One region of the Kurthia sp. Dielmo genome, then DNA from elsewhere that is predicted to be linked to it. Evidence: riboswitches for the same ligand, from Rfam matches in the RefSeq annotation. Region 1 holds a riboswitch; each other region holds the start of a gene.
What was found. A riboswitch is a leader RNA that binds a small molecule or an ion and turns the genes downstream of it on or off. The one in region 1 is predicted to bind S-adenosylmethionine.
Positions count from the first base shown of each region.

Region 2: it holds a riboswitch for S-adenosylmethionine, as region 1 does, so the genes downstream of both, metA (homoserine O-acetyltransferase MetA) here and KTHG_RS04535 (methionine biosynthesis PLP-dependent protein) in region 1, are expected to answer to the same signal.
Region 3: it holds a riboswitch for S-adenosylmethionine, as region 1 does, so the genes downstream of both, KTHG_RS00860 (methionine ABC transporter ATP-binding protein) here and KTHG_RS04535 (methionine biosynthesis PLP-dependent protein) in region 1, are expected to answer to the same signal.

Region 1 covers NZ_HE578956.1:841,085-846,950, reverse strand. Annotated here, with positions in the region: gene KTHG_RS04560 (lmo1851 family serine protease) at 1-120, opposite strand, end outside; gene deoD (purine-nucleoside phosphorylase) at 328-1,032, opposite strand; gene KTHG_RS04550 (YozE family protein) at 1,121-1,345, opposite strand; gene KTHG_RS04545 (methyl-accepting chemotaxis protein) at 1,442-3,220, shown strand; gene KTHG_RS04540 (SH3 domain-containing protein) at 3,340-4,329, shown strand; SAM riboswitch class I at 4,513-4,611, shown strand; gene KTHG_RS04535 (methionine biosynthesis PLP-dependent protein) at 4,688-5,803, shown strand; gene KTHG_RS04530 (PLP-dependent transferase) at 5,796-5,866, shown strand, end outside.
Region 2 covers NZ_HE578957.1:279,880-284,570, forward strand. Annotated here, with positions in the region: gene KTHG_RS06280 (patatin-like phospholipase family protein) at 38-886, opposite strand; gene metA (homoserine O-acetyltransferase MetA) at 1,055-2,002, opposite strand; SAM riboswitch class I at 2,072-2,177, opposite strand; gene KTHG_RS06290 (sigma-54 interaction domain-containing protein) at 2,244-3,863, opposite strand; gene KTHG_RS06295 (amino acid permease) at 3,974-4,691, opposite strand, start outside.
Region 3 covers NZ_HE578956.1:80,945-85,635, forward strand. Annotated here, with positions in the region: gene KTHG_RS00845 (hypothetical protein) at 1-107, opposite strand, end outside; gene KTHG_RS00850 (pyridoxal phosphate-dependent aminotransferase) at 120-1,286, opposite strand; gene KTHG_RS00855 (carbon-nitrogen family hydrolase) at 1,391-2,182, shown strand; SAM riboswitch class I at 2,265-2,365, shown strand; gene KTHG_RS00860 (methionine ABC transporter ATP-binding protein) at 2,452-3,453, shown strand; gene KTHG_RS00865 (methionine ABC transporter permease) at 3,455-4,144, shown strand; gene KTHG_RS00870 (MetQ/NlpA family ABC transporter substrate-binding protein) at 4,157-4,691, shown strand, end outside.

The DNA of each region.
Region 1 (5,866 bases):
ACTAATAATCAGTACAATAATTAGCATAATAAGTGTAAATGGCTTCATGCGAACATATTTTTTTGCAGGTTTTACTTCGTTTTCATGCTGTTCTTCGTTTTGCGATTTTTTTTCGTCCAATTTCTTTCACCACTTTCACTATTCAAACGTTTGCACACTACGTCTATTTTAGCAGTATTCGACGTATCCGAAAAGAAAAGTTATATGAAAAGTTTATACTCTTTCTATTTAAGATCCGTTCTCTTTTTATTTTATGCTTTTTAGATAGCAAAAGGTCAGCGCCGCCTAATAGACGTTGCTGACCTTTTATAAAAATGATTTACTTTATTATTCAGCGATTGCTGCTTCTAATGCTACAACCATCATCTCTTTAAACGTTGATTGGCGTTCTTCTGAAGAAGTCGCTTCACCAGTAATTAAATGATCTGAAATAGTTAATACAGATAATGCTTGTGCATCATATTTCGCTGCTAATGTATAAAGAGCAGCTGTTTCCATTTCTACTGCTAATACACCATAATCAGCTAATAATTCATTAGGATTTTTCTCACCATAGAATAAATCTGCTGTATAAACGTTACCAACACGTAGGTTTAAGCCTGCTTCTTTACCTGCATTATATGCTTTTAATAATAAATCAAAATCAGCAATTGGTGCGTAATCTAATCCACCAAACTGGATTTCATTCATTTTTGAGTCTGTTGTTGCACCTTGCGCTAATACTACGTCACGTACTTTTACGTCACGTTTTAAAGCACCTGCTGTCCCAACACGAATTAATTTTTTACAACCATAATCTTTTAGTAATTCAGTTGCATAAATACTAATAGATGGTACACCCATACCTGTGCCTTGTACCGACACTCGGTGGCCTTTATATGTACCTGTGTAACCAAACATATTTCGAACGTCATTGTATTGAACAGGATTTTCTAAAAATGTTTCTGCGATAAATTTAGCGCGTAAAGGATCTCCTGGTAATAGAACAATATCAGCGATTTCGCCGTCTTTTGCGTTAATATGAATACTCATATAAATTCCCTCATTTCATTTAATTATCGAAAGCCTTTTCATAACTATTTTGATTGTACTAAAAAGTCTGACCTCTGACAAACAATAATCAGTATTCCACTATATATTTCTCTTCATACATTGCCCATAAGTGATCAAATGTCGCTGCATTTAAGTCATCGTCGGCTAATTCTTCGATATACAAAGAAATTTTTTCAAAGTCCATTTCTTGTTTTGGAAAAGCATGATCGTTAAATGCAGCTTCTGCAAAAACGCCGTATTCATCGCTCGCGCCACGAAAAGTTAACACATATAAATAAAAACTTGGTTGCATGATTTCTCCTTCTTTCTTCATTTATTTGAAAATACAGATTTTACACTAATTCGACAGTGCTATATAATTGTACCTAGCTAACAAGGGGGTACGATTATGATAATAGACACAAAAGAAAATAAATCATCAGTTAAAAAAGAACTATTTAATACTACTTTTAAAAAAATGTGGCCTTTATTTCTTCTTCGCTGGAGAATTGTGATGACATTCGCAGCTTTATCTTTATTACTCGTTGCGATGCTTGTATTGAGTTACAATAATTTAGAAAAACTTAAGGATGAATTAAAACTATTTAATGGCGACACATTAAAAACACAGCTCGAGGTTAATAGCCTGTCTGGCAAATTAGCGGCAATTACTGCACTCGAAAAAACATATATCATTACTGGCAATACTAATGAACGTGCATTATACGATGAGCAAGCCGCCTCGTTTACAACACAAGTCGAAAAGCTACAGGAAAAGTTTAGCCGTTCTAACAATGAATTAAAACATCTCGAAACGATTTTAGCATATTACACAACATATACGAACACTGCAAACAGCGCAATGTCTATACGTGAAACAGAAGGCCTTTCAGCTGCTAAGGAATATGTATCGCGTGGTGCTGGACAAAAGGCGATGACAAATGTTAATACACAAATTAATTATATGAAAAATGCATTAAATGAAAAAAGCTCAAAAAAATTAGTCACACTCGAAAACTCCACAACGTTGTCAGAATTAATTTTCTTTATCTTAACGCTACTCGCAATCATTGTCTTATCAATTACTGGCTTTTTATTATTCCGTTCGATTAAGAGAAATACCGCTCGTATTCAAGCAGCAATTGATGACATGGCAAATAATGGTGGTGATTTGACACAGCGTATCCACATTTCTACACGAGATGAATTTGCGCAGATTGGTCAGAGCACTAATTCATTAATTGAGTCCATCGCAGACCTTGTTGGAAATATTGATACACTGGCACATGATGTCGCAGCAAATGGTGCACAATTAAAAACATCCGCTGCTCAAAGCGCTGACATTATTCAATCTATCGCACAATCTTCAAACGTCATTTCAGAAAGTAGTGAAAATACCATTATAAATATGAATGCTGCTGCGCAAAAAATGGAAATGCTCCATAGCGCCGCAACACATTTATCGAATGATACGAATGATATGAAGATTTCTGCAGATGCGATGATTCAAGCCGCCAATGAAGGCTACGCTTCTGTACAAAATGCGGCAAATATGATGATGGAAATTGAAGAAACAATCGCGAATATAACTGGCACCGTTCAAAAGCTTGGGGACCGTTCTTCACAAATCACATCGATTATTCAAGCAATTACAGAAATCGCAGATCAAACGAATTTATTAGCGCTTAATGCTTCAATTGAAGCAGCACGTGCAGGCGAAGCTGGCAAAGGCTTTTCAGTAGTAGCAGATGAAGTGCGAAATCTCGCTGAATCTTCACAGCAAGCGGCAAACGAAGTGGCATCCATTATTCATGCTATTCAGCGCGAGATCCATACCATTATTGAACAAAATGAAACCGGTGTTACGAAAGTCATTCAAGGTGTTAATTTAACAAATACAACGACGTCCTCTCTTGATATTATCGTGGCACAAACAAATGAAACACTTATGATTATTGATGATATGGCTCAAAAAATTGAAACGTTTGAAAATCATAGTGAACATGTAACCCAATCGTTTATTGAGGTAAATATAATCGCTGAGGAAAATGAGATGCAAGCTGAGGAGAATGCACAATCTGCTGAAGAAGGTGCCCGCTCTGTAGATGCAATTTATGATGCTGTTGAAAATTTATCTACGCAATCTAGTGCACTTCAAAAAATGATTGCAGCATTTAAAATTTCTTAGTTTTTTGAAACCTTCTCTTTCGAATCTCGTCCTGTTACAAGATTGCTCCACTAATGACAGGAAAGTATACACTTTCGCATATTTTAGTGGTATTATTGCCTAACAGGAGATGATTTAACATGAAATTAACAAAATACGTATTATCTTTAGGAGTACTAACTGCTTCTACATTAACAGTTGCAACACCATCTTTTGCTGCAACGACTACTGCAACAACAATGACGGGTACAGTTTTAAATCCTGTCACTGTTCGTGAAGCTGCTGATTTAAAAAGCGATTCACTTGGCGCACTTAAAAAAGGTGACAAAGTAATCGTTTATTCAACTGACAAAAATGGTTGGGTTCAAATCAAATTTAATGCTAAAAAAGCATATATTTATAAAGACTACGTTAAAGTATCAACAACTACAGATGATAAAACACCAGCTACGACAACAAAATCATCAACGAAATATATTCAACAACCTGGTGCAAACGTTCGCCAAAAAGGCAATGTATCATCGAAAATTCTTGGTAAATTAACACCTGGAACAAAAGTAACTGCTTATGGTACAACAAAAGATGGTTGGGTAAAAATCAAATATAATAACAGCACAGCTTATGTGTATAAAGATTATATTGGTGCAAAAAAACCTGCTACGACAACAAAGCCATCAACACCTGCAAACACAACGAAAAAAGGCTACAACTTACAAACAGCTAAAACGTATAAATACGCTCATAATGGCTCTAATGTAACCCTTTCTAGCAAAGGTAAAAAAACATCTTCAGGCTATACGGTATGGACAATGCACGATAGCAAAACAAACAAAACATCAACAGTTTATTTAAAAGAAGTAGCTAATAAAGGTCTTTACTATAAAAAAGCTGGCGAAAAAGCAGTGAAATTATTAAACTATCCTTTCGCAGTTGGTGACACGTATAAGAACGGCTCCACGACTTATAAAGTAACAGGCGTGAACAAAACAGTGACAACAAAAGCTGGTAAATTCACTAACACAATTACAGTTAAAGTTGGCAATGAAACGTATTATATTGCGCCAACAACAGGCGTTGTGAAAATCACAAAAGGCACAAAAACAGTATTCCAATTAAAAAGCGTTAAGTAATCTGCGCTACGCTATTTAAAAGAATCGCTTTTGCGGTTCTTTTTTTATGTAATTTTTAAACTAATAATCATATAATCGTTTTCTTTTTCTGATTTTTGTAATTTTTCAGATTTTATATTGTCACAATTGTCAATTAGTGTTAGAATTCCATTAATTGATTATATCTTATTAACTTAATAGATTTTCTTATCGAGAGAGATTGAGGGACGTGGCCCATTGACATCTCAGCAACCCCCATTGGAAGGTGCTACATCCGCGAAGACATAGTCTTACAGATAAGAAAGGACGTATTTTCAAGTGCCCCTTTCTACTGTGTAGATCGGGGTGTTTTTATTTTATTCATAAAGGATGATGACATATGACAACAATCGAAACAAAATTAGCACAGCTTGGTAATAATTCAGATGAACGCACCGGTGCAATTAATACACCCATTTATTTATCAACGGCCTATCGTCACCCAGGCCTTGGTCAATCAACAGGTTATGACTATACACGTACGAAAAACCCTACACGCGATGTTTTAGAAAGTGGCATTGCTGATTTAGAAGGTGGGACAGCTGGATTTGCCTGTAGTAGCGGTATGGCTGCTGTAGGACTTGTCTTCTCTTTATTTAAAGCGGGAGATGAAATAATCTATCCCGATGACTTATATGGAGGTACATATCGTTTAGCTAAGCAATATGAACAACAATACGATATAAAAGCGCATTTTAATCCATTCAAAGATATCAATGAAGTCGCAGCACTAATCAATGATAAAACAAAAGCAATTTTTATTGAAACACCTACAAACCCATTAATGCAAGAAATTTCAATTGAAGATTATGCAGTGCTTGCACATGAACATAATCTATTGTTGATTGTCGATAATACATTTTTAACACCCTACTATCAACGTCCTATCGAGCTTGGTGCTGACATCGTTTTACATAGTGCCACGAAGTATATTGGCGGACACAATGATGTTCTAGCGGGCCTTGTTGTTGCAAAAGGTGAAGAATTAAGTGAACAACTATTTTTACTACATAATGCAAGTGGCGCAACACTTGGTGCCTTTGACTGTTGGTTATTAATTCGCGGTTTAAAAACACTTCATTTACGTATGAAACAGCATACGAAAAATGCCACTGCACTCGTAGAATTTTTAACTGCACAGCCAGAAGTGAAAGATGTCCTTTATGCTGGTCTTGGTGGCATGATTTCATTCCGCCTACAAAAAGCTGAGTGGGTACCAACATTTTTAGAAGGAATTGACCTCATTGCGTTCGCTGAGAGCCTTGGTGGCGTTGAAAGTTTTATCACCTACCCAACAACACAAACACACGCAGATATCCCTGAAGAAGAGCGTAATGCGCGAGGTGTAGATGCTTCACTCTTACGCTTCTCTGTTGGCTTAGAAGATGTCGACGATTTAACAGCAGACCTACAACGCGTTTTCGCAACATTAGAAGGAGTGACAACACATGACTAATCATAATGAAAACTTTGAAACAACATTAATTACCGCTTCTACACGTGGCGACTATGAGGCTAA
Region 2 (4,691 bases), on a different contig from region 1:
AAAAGCTTCTCGCGTCAGTACGCAAGAAGCTTTTCTATTAGTTTAAACCTAAAAATTCCTTTAAATCATTCATACGTAGTGTCGCCTCATGTAACCCAAGACGATAATTCGCTCGCATTTTCACAACATCCTTCTCCATGCCCTCAATGCCATATGGCGGGCGGAAAATAAATGCTTTGCCTTCACGTTCAAGCTGCTCACATTTTGCAACCGTTTCATTGTAGCGATCCACACGTTCTAGCATGACATCGACTAGCTTCGGATATTTTTTACGCATTAGTTGCATTGCTGCTTTTGTTTGGCGGTCCATCGTTTTGTAATAACCTTTTGGACGCGTTAAGACGATAACATGCTTCTCATATCCCTCATCAATGGCATGTTGCACTGGAATCGGGTCTGCTAATCCACCGTCATAATACGGCACGCCATTTAATTTTATTTCCGGAAACATGACCGGAATCGCACAAGTAGCACGCAACAACTGACTATCAGTATCCATCGTCTGTACGTCCATAAATTCCACTTCACCTGTAAGAGCATTTGTCACGCCCGCAAGCGCTGTGCCTTCGTAGCTACGGAATGTTTGCCAATCAAATAATTCAAGCTGATTTGGCAACACATTCCAACCAAAGTCTAACCCAAATAATGAGCGTTCTGTTAAGAAGTTTCGCATACCTACATAACGCTTATCATGTCGATACTCCGTAAAGACGCGCATCGTACGCTCAGGCTGCTTTGAAATATAGGAGCATAAATTAATTGCCCCCGCTGAAATCCCAATAATATAGGGCATCATAATCTCTTCGCGTAATAAGGCATCCAGTACACCGCTCGTATAAATGGTGCGGAATGTACCCCCTTCTAAAATCAAACTCGTTTCGTTCACTGTCGCCACTTCCCTTATTTTTCTGCCTATTTATCGTACACTAAATGTGAAAAACTGTCATATTGTTTTCGTATAAATATGCTTTTCATTTTTGTCCATCAAAAAACACTTCCAAAGCTTGCCTCCTGAAAGTGTCTTTTTCTGTTCTCTTTTTAGTTTTTCATCTATTTATAAACAGGAAGACGTTAGCGAATGATTTTCACCTTTGTCTACCCAATCATATGGCGTTTCTTGGTATACATAGTAATTTAACCAGTTTGAGAATAATAAATGCGTATGTGAACGCCATGTATTACGCGGTTTTTTCGTTGGGTCATCTTCAGGGAAATAATGTTTTGGTAGTTCTGGATTTAAGCCCCGTGCGACATCGCGCTCATACTCTAATGCTAGTGTATCCGCATCATATTCTAAATGCCCGGTCACGAGCACATGACGTTCATCTTTTGAAATCATTAAAAAAGCACCTGCTTCATCTGATTCGGATAATAATTCAATGTCTGGATGATTTTTTACCGCTTCCGTTGATATCGATGTATTACGCGAGTGCGGTGCTGGGTAAATGTCGTTAAAGCCACGAAGTAGTTTCACAGTGCTATCATATACTTCATGGTCAAAAATACCAGAGCACTTCGTTTCAAGTGGGTATTTTCCAATGCCATAATAATGATACAGTGCTGCTTGTGCGCCCCAACAAATATGCATCGTTGACGTCACATGCTCCTGTGCCCAGTCCAAAATTTCTTTATGCTCCTCCCAGAAATCGACCTCATCAAACTCAAATAATTCGATGGGTGCACCGGTGATGATCATACCATCATACCGATCTTTTTTGATTTCATGAAATGTTGAATAAAATGTTTCTAAATGTGATTTTGACACATTTTTTGACTCATGTGTTGCGGTATTTAAGAACGTGACATTCACTTGTAGTGGTGTATTTCCTAATAAACGTAACAGCTGTAATTCTGTTTTTTCTTTTTCAGGCATTAAGTTGAAAATTAAAATATTTAATGGACGAATATTTTGGCTCTTTGAGCGCTCCTCCTCCATAACGAAAATCTTCTCTTCTTTTAATCGTTCTGTTGCCGGTAAATATTGTGGAATGTTAATTGGCATGTTCCTGAACCCCCTCAAATTCGTAAAAAAAGCCCTTCTTAATAAAAATAAGAAGGGCAATTTATCCGTTTCTTATCTTCCAAGTACAAAACTTGTAGGAGTTAGCACCTTTCTACTAGTGTAGAGGTTGCTGAAGCGTCGTCGGGCCTTTTCCCTCGGCTTCTCTTGATAAGACTATGCAGTTTCAGTTATCATAGCAAAATTTCAAATACTTTGCAAACTTTTCTGAAAAAATAGAATATTATTCATAGGATACTTGTTTTTCGAGCTGGTATTTTTGAATCTTACGCACAAGTGTCGACTGATTACAGCCTAATGCCTTCGCTGTTTGACGAATGCTAGGGTATTGTCCGAGCGCCTCTTTAATCACTTTTCGCTCAAAGGCATCCACTTGATTTTTTAGTGTCTGATTCTGATCATAAATAGGCGTTTGTGTGAACGTATCATCGACCAACGGCACTGGATTATGCTGTTGATACTCCGGCTTTTGAAATTCTCGCTGAATGTATTGCAGGGTAATGGTCGACTGCTGCGTTAATAAACTAACGCGTTCAATAAAATTTTTCAGCTGACGAATATTTCCCGGCCAATAATACTGCGTAAGACGGTCGACTGCTGCTTCCTCAATCGTACGCTCAATGCTATATTTCTCCATTACTAAATGTAAAAATCGGTATGCAAGCGGTGCAATATCCTCCTTACGTTCACGCAGTGGTGGAATACGTAGCGGAATAATATTTAAACGATAAAATAAATCCTCGCGAAATTCACCGCGCTGCACCATATCATATAAATTACGATTCGTTGCGGTAATGATCCGCACATCCACTGGAATCGGTTTAATCCCTCCTACACGGGTGATTTCTGATTCTTGTAATACGCGTAGTAGCTTTACTTGTAGCGATAATGGCATCTCGCCAATTTCATCGAGGAAAAGTGTACCTCCAGAGGCAAGTTCAAAAAGACCAGGTTTCCCTGTTTTATTCGCCCCAGTAAACGCACCACCCATATAGCCAAAAAGCTCCGACTCTAATAAATTTTCTGGAATAGCACCGCAATTGACCGTAATCATCGGCTTTTGTGCACGGTGACTTCGCTGATGAATTAATTTCGTTAATTCTTCCTTACCTGCACCTGATTCCCCCGAAATAAGTACCGTCGAATCGACGTTGGCAATGCGTGTGGCTTTTTCAATCACTTGGCGCATCGCTTTAGAAACAGCAATCAAGCTCGTTGAAGATTGTTGCTTTAATGCTTCAAGTTGTTCCTTATACTGTGCACTCTGTGACTCTAAGCGTTCAATCGTGCGCTCCATGTCACGTAGTTCAGTCATTTCACGTGAATTGGCGACAACATATTCCACATTGCCCGCCTCATCAAAAATCGGTAGCGCCGTTACTAATACGACATGTCCATTGGCGAATGTTTGCACGATGTCTTCCCGCTTTTTCGATTTTAGCACTTTCATGGTCACCGACTCATTCATAATGCCGCGTTCAACAAATTCCATCACTGGTAAATAGCGCGCATCGACCTCAAACATCTTGCGATCGGCCTCATTTTGAAAAACGATAATGCCATCTGAATTACAGATTGTCAATCCATCACTAACCGAGTTCAACACATGTTCGATAAATTGCCACGATGTCGTCATCTCTTTATCGTGAATAATAAATAAATACGATGCTTCAAGTTCAATAATATGTACAAAGCAATGTTCTAAATCCAAATAGGTTTGTTGTTCTATACGGAATTGTTCAATAATCTCTGCATATTGCTGCGGTGGCTGCTCACTATTACTAGAAATCCACTGAAACTGGTGATCGGTCAAAATATACGTAATCATTTGTTTTAATTCCATCGACAATCCCCTCCGAAGCCTAGCTTAACATGAACATTGTGGAAAAAAAAGCACTTGTCCGCATGAAAAAACAGGAATCCCCCAGTAGGAATTCCTGCCATTTCCATAAGCTATTCTACATCTGCATTTCGTGTAGCATTTGCAGTCGTAAGCGTTGTTTTCTTCAGGCGCTCACGTAGGAAGAAGCTACCAACGACGAAAATAACGAGTATCGTACTCATATAAAACTGGGCCTGCAAGGATGAAATGAACATCTGACAAAGATACACACCCGCAAGCATCGCAATCGTGACATACGTTAAATACGGGAATAGCCACATTTTAATCGCAAGTGGCTCTGTTTCCATTTTTTCATACTGTTTACGGAAACGAATATGTGCGACCGCAATAAAAATATACACGATAATCATTAAGGCACCAACTGCATTACCTAAGAAGTAGAAAATAACATCTGGCGAAATAAAGTAAAGAATGGCACAAAAGTATGCGACAACCGTACTGCCAATGATTGCAAATGTTGGTGCACTGCTTTTCTTCGATAGCTTCATGAAAATCGCTGGTGCATCACCTTTTTCAGCCATACCAAGTAACATACGTGAACTTGTGAAAATCGCAGAGTTCATTACGGAAATAAGTGATGTAAAAATAACAATTTGCATTAGCTGTGCAGCCATCGGAAGACCGGCCATTTCTAAAATGTTGGCGTATGGCGCTGCTAGTAGTTCCGTGTTATTCCACGGAATAATACAAATCATAATTAATACCGAACCAACGAAGAACAATGCTAAACGATAAATAACATTATTAATAGCACGGACGATATTACGC
Region 3 (4,691 bases), 760 kb from region 1:
ACAACTTTCTTTTTATCTTGATTGCCAAGTTGGTTTAGAACATAGCGCTGTGTCGCAATGCTTATAAAGCCAACAAAGGCACTAATAATTAATGAAATGATAACCACAAGTGTCACCTCTTAAGCGAATAGATTAAGTGTGGCGATGCGCTCCATTGCTTCGTGAATACGAGCCTCATCAACGAGTAAGCCGACGCGAACATAGCCCTCGCCGTGCTCACCAAAGCCATTACCAGCCGCAACGGCAACATTGGCTTTAGCAAGCAATACATCTGCAAATTCTTCGCTTGTCATACCGCTAGGAACAGGCAGCCATGCAAAGAAGCTACCCGCTGGAATGGTAATGTCCCAGCCGATTTTTGCGGCAGCCTCTTTTAAAGCATGACGACGCGATTCATAAATCGCTAGCTGCTCTGTCACACATTGCTGTGAGGAGGTTAGCGCAACAGCACCGGCATGCTGGATAGCAGGGAATAGACTGCAATAGAGATGGTCCTGAATAAGATTTAAGCCAGCAATCATGTCGCGATTTCCGACTGCAAAGCCAACGCGCCAGCCGGCCATATTATACGTTTTTGATAGCGTATAAAATTCAACACCGATCTCTTTAGCGCCCGCGGTTTGCAGGAAGCTTGGTGGACGAATGCCATCATAGCCAAGTGAACCATAGGCGAAATCATGCATCACTGCAATATCATGCTCCTTGGCTAATGCGACGGTTTCAGCGAAAAATTCGGGTGTTGCAACAGCGCCTGTCGGATTGTTTGGATAGTTGATATACAAAAGCTTTGCAGCCTGTTTTTGTGCCGGAGTTAATGCATTGTAGTCCGGTAAAAACTGATTGTCAGCCGTTAGTGGCATCGTTTCAAATTGGATATTGGCTAGGGCTACACCGGATAAATAATCAGGGTACCCTGGGTCAGGTAATAGCATTGTATCACCCTCATCTAGCATAACCATTGGCAATTCCACTAAGCCTGCTTTGGCACCGAATAAAATGGCGACTTCCGTATTAGGGTCAATATCAACATCGTATTCACGTTTATAAAATGTGGCGATTGCCTCTTTAAACTCTACTGTACCACGAAATGGTGAATATTTGTGCATGCTAGGGTCAGCGGTTGCTTGTTGCATCGCCTCAATAATATGTGTTGGTGTTGGACGGTCTGGGTTCCCTTGTCCTAAGTTAATGACATCGCGTCCTTCTGCCATTGCTTCTGCCACATTTTTTGATAGCTTCGCGAAAAATTGCTCAGGAAGTTGTTGCATCTTTTTTGATAAATTCATGTAGGTGCCTCCAAAAATAATCTATTGTATAATAGAAAGAAATATTCTGAAAATTATTCTCATAGTAGACCTTTTTCAGAAAAATGTCTATAGGTGGTGTCGTGATGAAATTAGGCTGTATTCAATTTAAAGTCGCAACAGGCGATGTAGAAAAAAACTATGCACGCGTAAATGAATTGGTACGCGAAGCACACGCAAAAGGTGCAGAACTCGTCGTTTTACCAGAGATGTGGAATTCAAGCTATGCACTGAAAAAATTAGACGAGCTAGCAGATCCAAATGGTGAGCGCGCAAAGAAATTTTTAAGTGAGCTTGCGAAGGAGTTAGGCATTCATATCGTTGGTGGCTCTGTTTCGACGAAAAAAGGCGACAAATTTTATAATACGATGCTTGTGTTTAATAAAGACGGTGAGCAGGTTGGTGAATACGACAAAGCACATTTATTCCGCTTGATGGATGAGCATTTATATTTAGCAGCGGGCTCAGGACAAAATAATTTCAAATTAGGTGACTTAGATGCGGCGGGCGTCATTTGCTATGATATTCGTTTCCCAGAATGGCTACGCCTCCATGCGCTAAACGGTGCGAAGGTCATTTTCGTTTCGGCACAGTGGCCAACACCTCGCATTGATCATTGGAAAACATTATTACAAGCGCGTGCGATTGAAAATCAATGCTTTATCGTTGCGGTAAATCGTACAAGTCATAAGCCAGAAAACTTTAACGGCAACTCAATGGTGATTGAACCGTGGGGTGAAGTATTATGGACGGGTGATGCAGAGGAAGAGCTAGCGATTGTCGATGTTGATTTTGATAAGGTCGATGAGGTACGCAAAAAAATTCCTGTGTATGATGACCGTCGCCCAGAGCTATATCAAGATATTTTGAAAAATTAAGTTTTTTCTGAAAAAATATTGACAATGGACGTAAAAAGAAATACTATTGATGACATAATCATAAAAACAACTAAATAACTAGGATTTATCAAGAGCGACGGAGGGATAGGCCCGATGATGTCCAGCAACCCCCATTATGGGAAGGTGCTAATTCCTACAGAATGTATTTCTGAAAGATAAATAGCGTTTATTATAGAAAGCGTCTTTCAGAGGAAAGGCGCTTTTTTGTTTTCTGAAAAAGTAATTTTACAAGAATAAGAGGTATGCGCATGATTGAAATAAACAATGTCTCAAAAGTATATCGAGCAAAGAAAAAAGAAGTTATCGGTGTAGATAATGTCAATCTTACAATTAATGACGGCGAAATATTCGGAATAGTCGGATATTCAGGTGCCGGGAAGAGTTCATTATTACGTTGCATCAATTTATTGGAGCAGCCAACAGATGGTGAGATTTTAGTTGATGGTCAAAATTTAATGACACTATCAGGTAAAGAACTACGGCAGGCACGCCTAAAAATCGGTATGATTTTTCAGCATTTCCACTTGATTGACCAAAAGACAGTCGGTGAAAATATTGAGTTTTCATTAAAGGCTGCGAATGTCGCAAAAGACAAACGCGAAGCACGCATTAAGGAACTACTCACAATGGTTGGGCTGTCTGATAAGAAGGACGTTTTTCCCGGTCAGCTATCAGGTGGTCAAAAGCAACGTGTAGGTATCGCAAGAGCGTTAGCGAACGAACCAACGATTTTATTATGTGATGAAGCCACATCCGCACTCGACCCGACGACAACGACAGCCATTTTAAAATTATTGAAAAAAATTAATCGTGAGCTTGGTATCACCATCGTCTTAATCACGCATGAGATGGAAGTAGTCAAAGAGATTTGTGATCGCATGGCAATTATGCAAAACGGACGTGTTGTCGAGCATGGCAGTGTGTACGATATTTTTGCCAATCCAACAAACCCATTAACGCAGGAATTTATCGGCAGTGTTGTGTCCTTTGATATTCCATCAGAAATTATGCATACATTTAATGGCACTATCGTCAAAGTATTATTTAAGGGCGATACCGCAGGGCAAGGAATTATTTCCGATATGCTACAGCAATTTGAAGTACGAGGAAATTTCCTTCACGGTACGATTGAGTACATACAAGAGCGTCCACTCGGCATCTTCATCATGGAATTAATCGGTGACGGACAAGATATTAACCGCGCCATTACGTATATGGAATCTCGCGGCGTAACAGTGGAGGTGCAGTAATATGTTTGATTTCGCTCATTTTACATCGATGCTCCCAGACATTTGGACATCCTTTGGCCAAACGCTATTAATGGTTGGCATTTCATTAGTAGTCGTACTCGTTATTGGGTTGCCACTTGGCTTATTATTATTCATCACAAGTCATGGTTTTTTCGCCGTACGTAACTCCGGCAAAAAGGTAAATCGCATCGTCAATAATGTGTTAAGTTTTGTAATTAACTTTGTGCGCTCGATTCCATACATTATTTTATTAGTCGCACTTATTCCGTTAACTAAAGTGCTTATTGGTGACACAACAGGTCCACTCGCTGTGAGTGTTTCGTTATCTGTTGCGGCCATTCCATTTTTCGCACGACTTGTCGAAACATCATTAAAAGAAATTAGTAAAGGGGTTATCGAAGCGGCAATCGCAGCAGGTGCCTCTCCTTGGTTAATCATCAAGGAAGTATTATTACCAGAAGCAAAATCAGGGATTATTCAAGGCATTACGATGACAATCATTAGCTTGATTGCGTACTCTGCGATGGCAGGTACAATCGGCGGCGGTGGTGTCGGAGACTTAGCGATTCGCTTCGGTTACTATCGCTATGACGATACGATTATGATTGCAACGATTGTTATTTTAGTTATTCTCGTTCAGGCTGTACAAATCTTGGGCGATACGATAGCAAAAAAAGTGAATAGAAAATAGGGGGATTTGAATATGAAAAAGTGGTTAGTAGCAGTTTTGTTAGTTATTGTGACCGCAGCACTTGCGGCGTGTGGTAGCGGTGACGCGAAAGATACAGACAAGGAAACAACGTCAAAAGAAATTACAATCGGTGCAACAGCCGGTCCATATAGCGATATGCTGAAAAAGGCCATTGTTCCAGGTCTTGAGGAGAAAGGCTACAAAGTAACATTAAAAGAATTCAGTGATTATATCCAACCAAACAATGCATTAGATAACGGCGATATTGATGCCAACCTATTCCAGCACTCTGTATACTTAGAAAACTTCAATAAAGAAAATGATACAAAATTAAAAGCATTAATTATCGTGCCAACAGCTCCAATGGGCTTCTTCTCTGAAAAATATAAAACGATTGATGAATTACCAGAAGGCGCTAAAATCTCAATTGCAAATGACCCATCAAACTTAGCACGTACGCTGAAATCATTAAAAGAACAAGGCTTAATCGAAATTAGCGACGATGTAGATCCATTAGTCGCGTCAACAAAAGATATTACGAAAAATC